DNA from 2 places in the Methylobacterium sp. Leaf466 genome. Region 2 is predicted to be linked to the other one. Evidence: predicted binding sites of a transcription regulator. Region 2 holds the regulator's gene; the other holds the start of a gene.

Region 1 (4,277 bases), on a different contig from region 2:
ATTGCCACGCCTTATCAAAGGTATCGACAAATGTTCTCGTCGGATAATCATTTCAAGCAAGGCGCTACCCTTGTCGAACTATTTCAACGCGAGCTACTCCAGAGAACGCTGGCTGGCGAAGTCAGCCTCAATGCGGCCCGAATCTGTGGCGCAAATCTGGCGGTTCTGCAACTTGCAGTTCAACACCGGGCCCTGACACCGCGGGAGGCAGCCCTCCAAGCGTGGGAGGCCCTGGAGTTCGCCCTTAAAAGTTGCGAGATCGTCGGTGGATAGCCCGAGCACTCCGCAACTGCATCTCAAAACCAGCCGCGCCGCCAGAAGTACAGGAGCGGGAGCAGGGCGCTGATCACGATCAGCGACAGGCCGTAGGGATAACCGTAGATCCAGTCGAGTTCCGGCATGTGCTTGAAGTTCATGCCGTACATCGACGCGACCAGGGTCGGGGGCACGCCCACCACCGAGACCACGGTGAGCACCCGGAAGGTGTTGTTCTGCTCGATGCTGATGAGTCCCAGGGTCGCGTCGAGCAGGAACTGAACGTTCTCGGACTGCCGGATCTCGAACTCGGCGAGGGAGGCGATGTCGCGTCGGATCGTCTCGAAGCGCGGCACCTGCTCGACGCCCAGGACGCCCTCGCACTCGCCGGCCACGAACGGCAGGATGCGTTCGAGGCCGAGCAGGGTCGCGCGGATCTTGCCCAGCGCCTTGCCGCGCCGGCCGATGCTGCGCAGGATCCGCCGCAGGGCGAGATCGCGACGGCGCGGCACGACCGCCCCGGAGGCGGTACCGCCGCCCCTCACGTCGAAATCGAAGATGCGGGTGGAGAGGGTGTCGAGGTCGGCCCCCATCTCCTCCAGCGCGTCGGCGAGGCTGTCGACGAGTTCCTCCATCAGGAGAAGGAAGATCTCGGTGCTCGTGGCCGCCGGGCCGTCCTGCTCGGCGATGCGCGTCTTGACCTCGGAAAAGGCGCGCAGGTCGTGGAACCGCACCGTGACGAGGCGGTCGCGCGTCAGCACGAAGCCGAGGGGCTTCAAGAGCGAATCGACCTTGTCGAAGGTGATCATCGGGGTGCTGAGCGACAGCCCGGCCTTGGTCCGGCGCAGGCGGCTCGAGTTCTCGACTTCGCTGAGCGCCGTGCGGGACGGCACGCGGATGCCGGTGGCCTCCTCGACGGCCCTGGCCTCCTCCGCGCTCGGGTCGTTCAGGTCGATCCAGATCGCGTGATCGGGCACCCTCGGCGCCCCGGGCGGCCCGGCATGGTCGACCGCGCCGTGCGGCCCCTGGAGACTGATCATGGGAGAGTGAAACGTCCTCGCACGGCGGGGCCCGCGGGGACCGAATCCACCGCGACACGGGGGTTGCGCCGAGGGTTTTCCTTGACTCGCGGCCGGCATACGCCTAATCCGCAGCCATCGCTGGCACTCACCGATCGAGAGTGCTAACGGCGCCGGGTTGAGCGTGCCTTCGGCCGCATCAACGCCATCCATGAATTTGAAGCAAGAGGGCAGCTCATGAAGTTCCGTCCGCTGCACGACCGTGTCGTCGTCCGCCGCATCGAAGGCGAAGAGAAGACCAAGGGGGGCATCATCATCCCCGATACCGCCAAGGAGAAGCCGCAAGAGGGCGAGATCGTCGCCGTCGGCCCCGGCGCCCGCGACGAGGCCGGCCGCATCAACGCCCTCGACGTCAAGGCCGGCGACCGCGTGCTGTTCGGCAAGTGGTCCGGCACCGAGGTCAAGATCGACGGTCAGGACCTCCTGATCATGAAGGAATCCGACATCATGGGCGTCGTCGCCTAAAGTCGGGTCCGCCTTCGCTTTTTCTCCGTCTCCACGAGCCCTTCGAGGGCGCCGCCCGCGGCGCCGCGGGGCTCCCCACTTCATAAGGATTCCGACACATGGCAGCGAAAGAAGTCCGCTTCGCCTCCGACGCCCGCGAGAAGATGCTGCGCGGCGTCGACATTCTCGCCGACGCGGTGAAGGTCACGCTGGGCCCCAAGGGCCGCAACGTCGTCATCGAGAAGAGCTTCGGCGCGCCGCGCATCACCAAGGACGGCGTCACCGTCGCCAAGGAGATCGAGCTCTCCGACAAGTTCGAGAACATGGGCGCACAGATGCTGCGCGAAGTGGCCTCGAAGACCAACGACATCGCCGGTGACGGCACCACCACCGCCACCGTCCTGGCCCAGGCGATCGTGCGCGAAGGCGCCAAGTACGTCGCCGCCGGCATGAACCCGATGGACCTCAAGCGCGGCATCGACCTCGCCACGGCCGCCGCGGTGAAGGACATCATCGCCCGCGCCAAGAAGGTCGCCTCGTCCGAGGAAGTCGCCCAGGTCGGCACGATCTCGTCGAACGGCGACAAGGAAATCGGCGAGATGATCGCCCATGCCATGCAGAAGGTCGGCAACGAGGGTGTCATCACCGTCGAAGAGGCCAAGACCGCCGAGACCGAGCTCGACGTCGTCGAGGGCATGCAGTTCGACCGTGGCTACCTCTCGCCGTACTTCATCACCAACGCCGAGAAGATGGTCGCCGAGCTCGAGGACCCCTACATCCTCATCCACGAGAAGAAGCTCTCGTCGCTCCAGGCGATGCTCCCGGTCCTCGAGGCCGTTGTGCAGACCGGCAAGCCGCTGGTCATCATCGCCGAGGACATCGAGGGCGAGGCGCTCGCCACCCTCGTCGTGAACAAGCTGCGTGGCGGCCTCAAGGTCGCGGCCGTCAAGGCTCCGGGCTTCGGCGATCGCCGCAAGGCCATGCTCGAGGACATCGCGATCCTGACCCAGGGCCAGATGATCGCCGAGGACCTCGGCATCAAGCTCGAGAACGTCACCCTGCCGATGCTCGGCCGCGCCAAGCGCATCCGCATCGAGAAGGAGACCACCACGATCATCGACGGCGCCGGCGAGAAGACCGAGATCGAAGCCCGCGTCGGCCAGATCAAGGCGCAGATCGAGGAGACCACCTCGGACTACGACCGTGAGAAGCTCCAGGAGCGCCTGGCCAAGCTCGCCGGCGGCGTCGCGGTCATCCGCGTCGGCGGCGCGACCGAGGTCGAGGTCAAGGAGAAGAAGGACCGCGTCGACGACGCGCTCAACGCCACCCGCGCTGCGGTGGAAGAGGGCATCGTCCCCGGCGGCGGCACCGCCCTGCTCCGCGCCCGCGAGGCCGTCCGCGCCCTCAAGAGCGACAACCCGGACGTCCAGGCCGGCATCAAGATCGTGCTGAAGGCCCTGGAAGCCCCGATCCGTCAGATCGCCGCCAACTCCGGCGTCGAGGGCTCGATCGTGGTCGGCCGCATCACCGACAAGACCGACTCGATCACCTACGGCTTCAACGCCCAGACGGAAGAGTACGTCGACATGATCCAGGCCGGCATCGTCGACCCGGCCAAGGTCGTGCGCACCGCCCTGCAGGACGCCGCCTCGGTGGCCGGCCTGCTCGTCACCACGGAGGCCATGATCGCCGATGCTCCCAAGAAGGAGAGCGGCGGCGGCGGCATGCCCGGCGGCGGCGGCATGGGCGGCGGCATGGGCGGCATGGACTTCTAAGTCCACGCCTCCAGTCCATCCAAAGAAGAGGGGTCGCCGAAAGGCGGCCCCTTTTTCATGGGTGGGACACGCGGGATCTTCACCGCGTGATCGCCTCGGTCGGAACGTCGCCCCCGCCTGCGACCTCGTCCTGAAGCGCCAAAGCAAGGGGCGCCTTGGGACGAGGTTCGCGGGTGGGTACAGGCGAAGCCGGAACGACGTGACGAAGGGACAGACCGTCCTAGCATCGACCCTGGCATCTATGGGTCGAAGGCAGCAGGAGACGCGGTGGCGATCCGCGCTGGGATCAGGCCGACTTGCCCTTCTTGCCCCCCTTGGGTTTGGCATCGTGGTCCTTGCCGTCCCATGTCGCGGCGAAGGCGGCGCTGCCGAGCGCGCGGGTCGACTTCGGCTTCTTGGGCGCGAGCGCCTTCGGTTCGGACGGCTTAGTGGCCGGCTTGGCGGCCACCTTGGCGACCGGGTCGGTGCCGCCGGCCAGCGCGACGAGATGCCGGCGCGGCCAGTCGGGGGTCGCGGCCTTGAGGTCGGGGTGGTTCTTGTCGAGGCGGGCGACGAGGGTCCTGGATTCCGCGTCGGTGAGGCCGTCGACCACGAGGGCGAAGGTCTCCGCCCCGAGGCCCGCGTGGATCGCCCGGACGCCCGGACGCCCGCGAGCGGGAGCGTCTTGGCCTTGAGTTGCTTGACCACCAGGGCGCGCCCGGTCTTGGCCACCTCCGCCCGGATG
Region 2 (4,277 bases):
GCCGCCCACGGCCGGATGATGCCCGAGGACTGGAAACAGCGGATCGGCGGCCACGACGCGATCTACTTCGGGGCCGTCGGCATGCCCGACCAGGTCCCCGACCACATCTCGCTGTGGGGCTCGCTGATCCTGTTCCGGCGGGAGTTCGACCAATACGTCAACCTGCGTCCCGTGCGCCTGATGCCCGGCGTGCCGTGCCCGCTGGCCGGCCGCAAGCCCGGCGACATCGACTTCTGGGTGGTGCGCGAGAATACCGAAGGCGAGTATTCCAACGCCGGCGGGCAGATGTTCCCCGGCACGGACCGCGAGTTCGCGGTGCAGGAATCGATCTTCACGCGGTTCGGCACGGACCGCGTGCTGCGCTTCGCCTTCGACCTGGCCAGGAGCCGGGCCAAGCGCCACCTGACCTCGGCGACGAAATCGAACGGCATCTCGATCACCATGCCGTTCTGGGACGAGCGGGTGAAGGCGGTCTCGCAGGATTATGCGGACGTGCGCTGGGACCAGTACCACATCGACATCCTGACGGCCCAGTTCGTGCTCAACCCCGATCGGTTCGACGTGGTGGTCGCCTCCAACCTGTTCGGGGACATCCTGTCGGACCTCGGCCCCGCCTGCACCGGCACGATCGGGATCGCGCCCTCGGCCAACATCAACCCGGAGCGGCGCTTCCCGTCGCTGTTCGAGCCCGTCCACGGCTCGGCCCCCGACATCGCCGGCAAGGGCATCGCCAACCCGATCGGGCAGATCTGGTCCGGGGCGATGATGCTCGACCACCTCGGCGAGCGGGACGCCGCCGCCGCCATCGTGGCCGCGATCGAACGGGTGCTCGCCGACCCGGAGACCCGCACCGGCGATCTCGGTGGCCGGGCCGACACCGCTGCCTGCGGCCGGGCGGTGGTGGCGGCCCTCGGCTGAGGGCCACCGCGGACACGGGCGCTCCCACCGGCCGGACCGTTCGCGAGAAGCCCCGGCTCGCCCCCACGGACGCCGACCGACGGGCGCAAGACGCGTGCCCGCCGGACCGTATTCGACGACCGACTTTCAATCGCGATCGACCGGAATGCTCAAACTTTTCGCCCTTTGCTCGCGAAGGCCAACAAGCGCTATCGCTTAGCTTGCCGTTGCCGGCAGTCTCGTCCCGACGTGATCTTTCGCAAGACCCACCGCGATGGGACGGAACGGTTTTGTATGCAGTCTCGTTTCGGGTTCGCGATGGCGTTCATTCGTGGCGCCGGATCTCGAATACGATTGGATGGATGGTCATGAATAAGCTCATGCGGAGCACGATGGCGGCTGCCCTGATGGTGGCCGGTGTGGCGAGCGCGGTCGCGCAGGGCGGTCCCGGCGGCGGTGGCGGCGCTGGAGGCGGTGCCGCCGGCGGGGCTGCTGGCGGCGGTGCGGGCGGCGGCGCCGGTGGTGGCGCCGGCGGCGGCGCAGGCATGGGTGGTGGCGGTGGCGCCGGGGGCGCCGGCATGCGTGGCGGCGCCGGTGAGTCGGGTGGCGCGGCCGGCGGTGCGGGTGGTGGCATGCGTGGCGGTGCCGGCGAGGCCGGCGGTGCGGCCGGTGCGCGCGGCGGTGCCGGCGAGGCCGGAACACCTGGCCGGGCCGGCGGTGCTCCCGGGCGGGGTGGCGAGGATGGCGCCCGCGGCGGCCGCGAAGGCGGGCAGATGGAGCGTGACGGCAAGGGCGCCGACAAAAGCGATCGCGACGGCAAGGGCGACCGTGACGGCAAGGGCGCCGAGCGGGGCGACCGCGACGGCAAGATGGACCGCGACGGACGCGACGGACGCGACGGACGCGGGGGCGATCGTGACGGCCGCGCGGATCGTGATGGACGTGGCGGCGACCGCGACGGTCGGGCGGACCGCGACGGACGCGGTGGCGATCGCGGAATGCGCGGCGAGCGCGGCGCGGCCCGCGGTGCCTTCGGCCGTCTCGGCGCCCCGCAGCGCACCGAGTTCCGCCAGAGCCTGCTTCGCCGTGGCGGCGTGACCCGTCTGGCCGCCGGCGCCTTCGCGCTGACGGTTGGGACCGCCATCGCCCGTAGCTACACCCTCTCGACCCTGCCGCCCGAGATCGTCCGGGTGGTGCCGGAGTACGAGGATTACCGCTACGTGCTGGTGGACGACGACATCGTCATCGTCGATCCCGACACCTACGAGATCGTCGACGTGATCCGCGGCTGAGCCGAAAAAGCGTGCGGCCTTCGGGCCGCGCGTTCACTGGCGGGCCGAGCGCTACCTGGGCCCGCGATCGAGCATTCGCGAAACGACGCGGGCCGTATAGTCGACCATCGGCACGATCCGCGCGTAGTTCAGCCGGGTCGGGCCGATGACGCCGACGACGCCGACGATCTTCTGGGACCCGTCCCGGAACGGAGCGGCGATCATCGACGAGCCGGACAGCGAGAACAGCTTGTTCTCCGAGCCGATGAAGATGCGCACGCCCTCGCCGCCCTCGGCACGGGACAGGAGGTCGATGACCTCCTTCTGCGTCTCGAGATCGGAGAACAGCAGCCGGATGCGTTCGAGGTCCTCCGCCGCGCGCAGGTCGTCGAGGAGATTGGCCTGGCCGCGCACGATCAGCTGGCGCGCCTCGCTCGGGCCGACGCTGACGGCGAGCCCGGCATCCACCAGCCGCTCGGTGATGGCGTCGAGCTCCTGCTTCATGGCCTGGCGCCCCGCCTCGATCTCGGCGCGCAGGCCGCCCAAGGTGCGGCCGTGCAGGCGGGCGTTGAGATAGTTCGAGGCCTCCTGGAGCGCGCCGGCCGGCAGGCCGGGCGGCAGGTCGAGCAGCCGGTTTTCCACCGACCCGTCGTCGGAGACGAGGACGACCAGGGCGCGCTGCGGGTCGAGCCGCACGAATTCGATGTGCTTGAGCTGCACGTTCGCCTTGGTGGTGACGACGACGCCGGCCCCCCGCGAGATGCCCGACAGCAGCGTCGAGGCCTCGGCCAGCGCACTCTCGAAGGTGTGGCCGGAGGCGGCCGCCCGCATCTGCGCCTCGATCCGCTCCTGTTCCTCGCGGCCGACGTCGCCGAGTTCCAGCATCGCATCCACGAAGAAACGCAGGCCCTGCTCGGTGGGAAGCCGCCCGGCCGAGGTGTGGGGTGCGAAGATCAGCCCGGAATGCTCCAGATCCGCCATCACGTTACGGATGGAGGCCGGCGAGAGCGGCATCGGCAGGATGCGGGCGAGGTTGCGCGAGCCCACCGGCTCCCCGGTGGACAGGTAACTCTCGACGATCTGCCGGAAGATTTCCCGCGCCCGCGTGTCGAGGCCGGAGAGGGCGTGGTGGGTCGAGAACGGGCGAGGGTGCTCTGTCACGGGTCCTGGTCCTGGTCCTGCACGGGTCGTCCTGCACGGGTCCTGATCCTGGCCGACCCCGCCGGCATCCCGGTGACGAGGGACGCACGAGACGGACCGCGGCGCGACACTAATCCCCGGCGGCCGCGAAATTAAGTCGGAGAAAAACACGCCGGTGTCGGGTCGTTTCGCGGGTGTCGGACGTTTGTCTCCGCTGATCGCGCTCGCCCGCCACCGCGGGCCGGCTCGATCCGAGTGAGTGCTTCACAGGAGTTCATGCGATGAAGTTCCCAACCCTGGCCGGTCTGGTCAAGTCGTCCGCCCTCGTCGTCGCCATCGTCGGCGGCATGATGTTCGGTAGCCCGAAGACCGCCGAGGCGGCTCCCGCCGTGGCTCCGATCGAGGTCGTCGCCCCGTCCACCGACATCGCCGAAGTCCGCTACGGTGGCGGTCACTGGCGTCATCACGGTCGCCATCACCGCCGCCACTTCCATCACCATCGCGGCCGTCACTTCGGCCACCATTACGGCCGTCGCCACCATCACCACCACGGCCGCCGCTTCCGGTACTGAGCCGCACGGGCGGGACACGACCCTTCGGGTCGGCGTCCCGCCGCTTGCCGCCCGCACGACGGACGCCTAAGAGCGCGGCCTCATCGTTCCGGACCACCCCGAGCGAGAGCACCCTGAGGAAGACGCCGATGCGGCCGTCGAAGCGCGCCACCGACGCCCTGCGTACCGTCACCCTCGAACGGTCGGTCGCCCGCTACGCCGAAGGGTCCTGCCTCGTCACCTTCGGCGAGACCAAGGTGCTGTGCACGGCCTCCCTCGAAGAGCGCGGCCCGCCGTGGCTGCGTGGTTCGGGCAAGGGCTGGGTCACGGCGGAATACGCGATGCTGCCGCGCGCCACCCACGAGCGCAACCGCCGCGAGGTCACGGCGGGCAAGCCGTCCGGGCGCACCCAAGAAAT

Evidence for each region. Region 2 encodes HrcA, which represses chaperone genes, less so after heat shock. Its sites were predicted from a motif close to GTTAGCACTCNCNNNNNGNGAGTGCTAAC; they were not measured.
Region 1: the regulator HrcA is predicted to act here: its motif matches at 1,415-1,443, upstream of groES (co-chaperone GroES).

The regions. Positions count from the first base shown of each region.
Region 1 covers NZ_LMRC01000034.1:257,697-261,973, reverse strand. The annotation lists gene ASG59_RS17370 (magnesium transporter CorA family protein) at 297-1,295, opposite strand; gene groES (co-chaperone GroES) at 1,512-1,799, shown strand; gene groL (chaperonin GroEL) at 1,898-3,553, shown strand; gene ASG59_RS20750 (hypothetical protein) at 3,840-4,145, opposite strand.
Region 2 covers NZ_LMRC01000012.1:32,472-36,748, reverse strand. The annotation lists gene ASG59_RS06605 (tartrate dehydrogenase) at 1-918, shown strand, start outside; gene ASG59_RS06600 (DUF1236 domain-containing protein) at 1,266-2,189, shown strand; gene hrcA (heat-inducible transcriptional repressor HrcA) at 2,241-3,329, opposite strand; gene ASG59_RS06590 (hypothetical protein) at 3,590-3,880, shown strand; gene rph (ribonuclease PH) at 4,009-4,277, shown strand, end outside.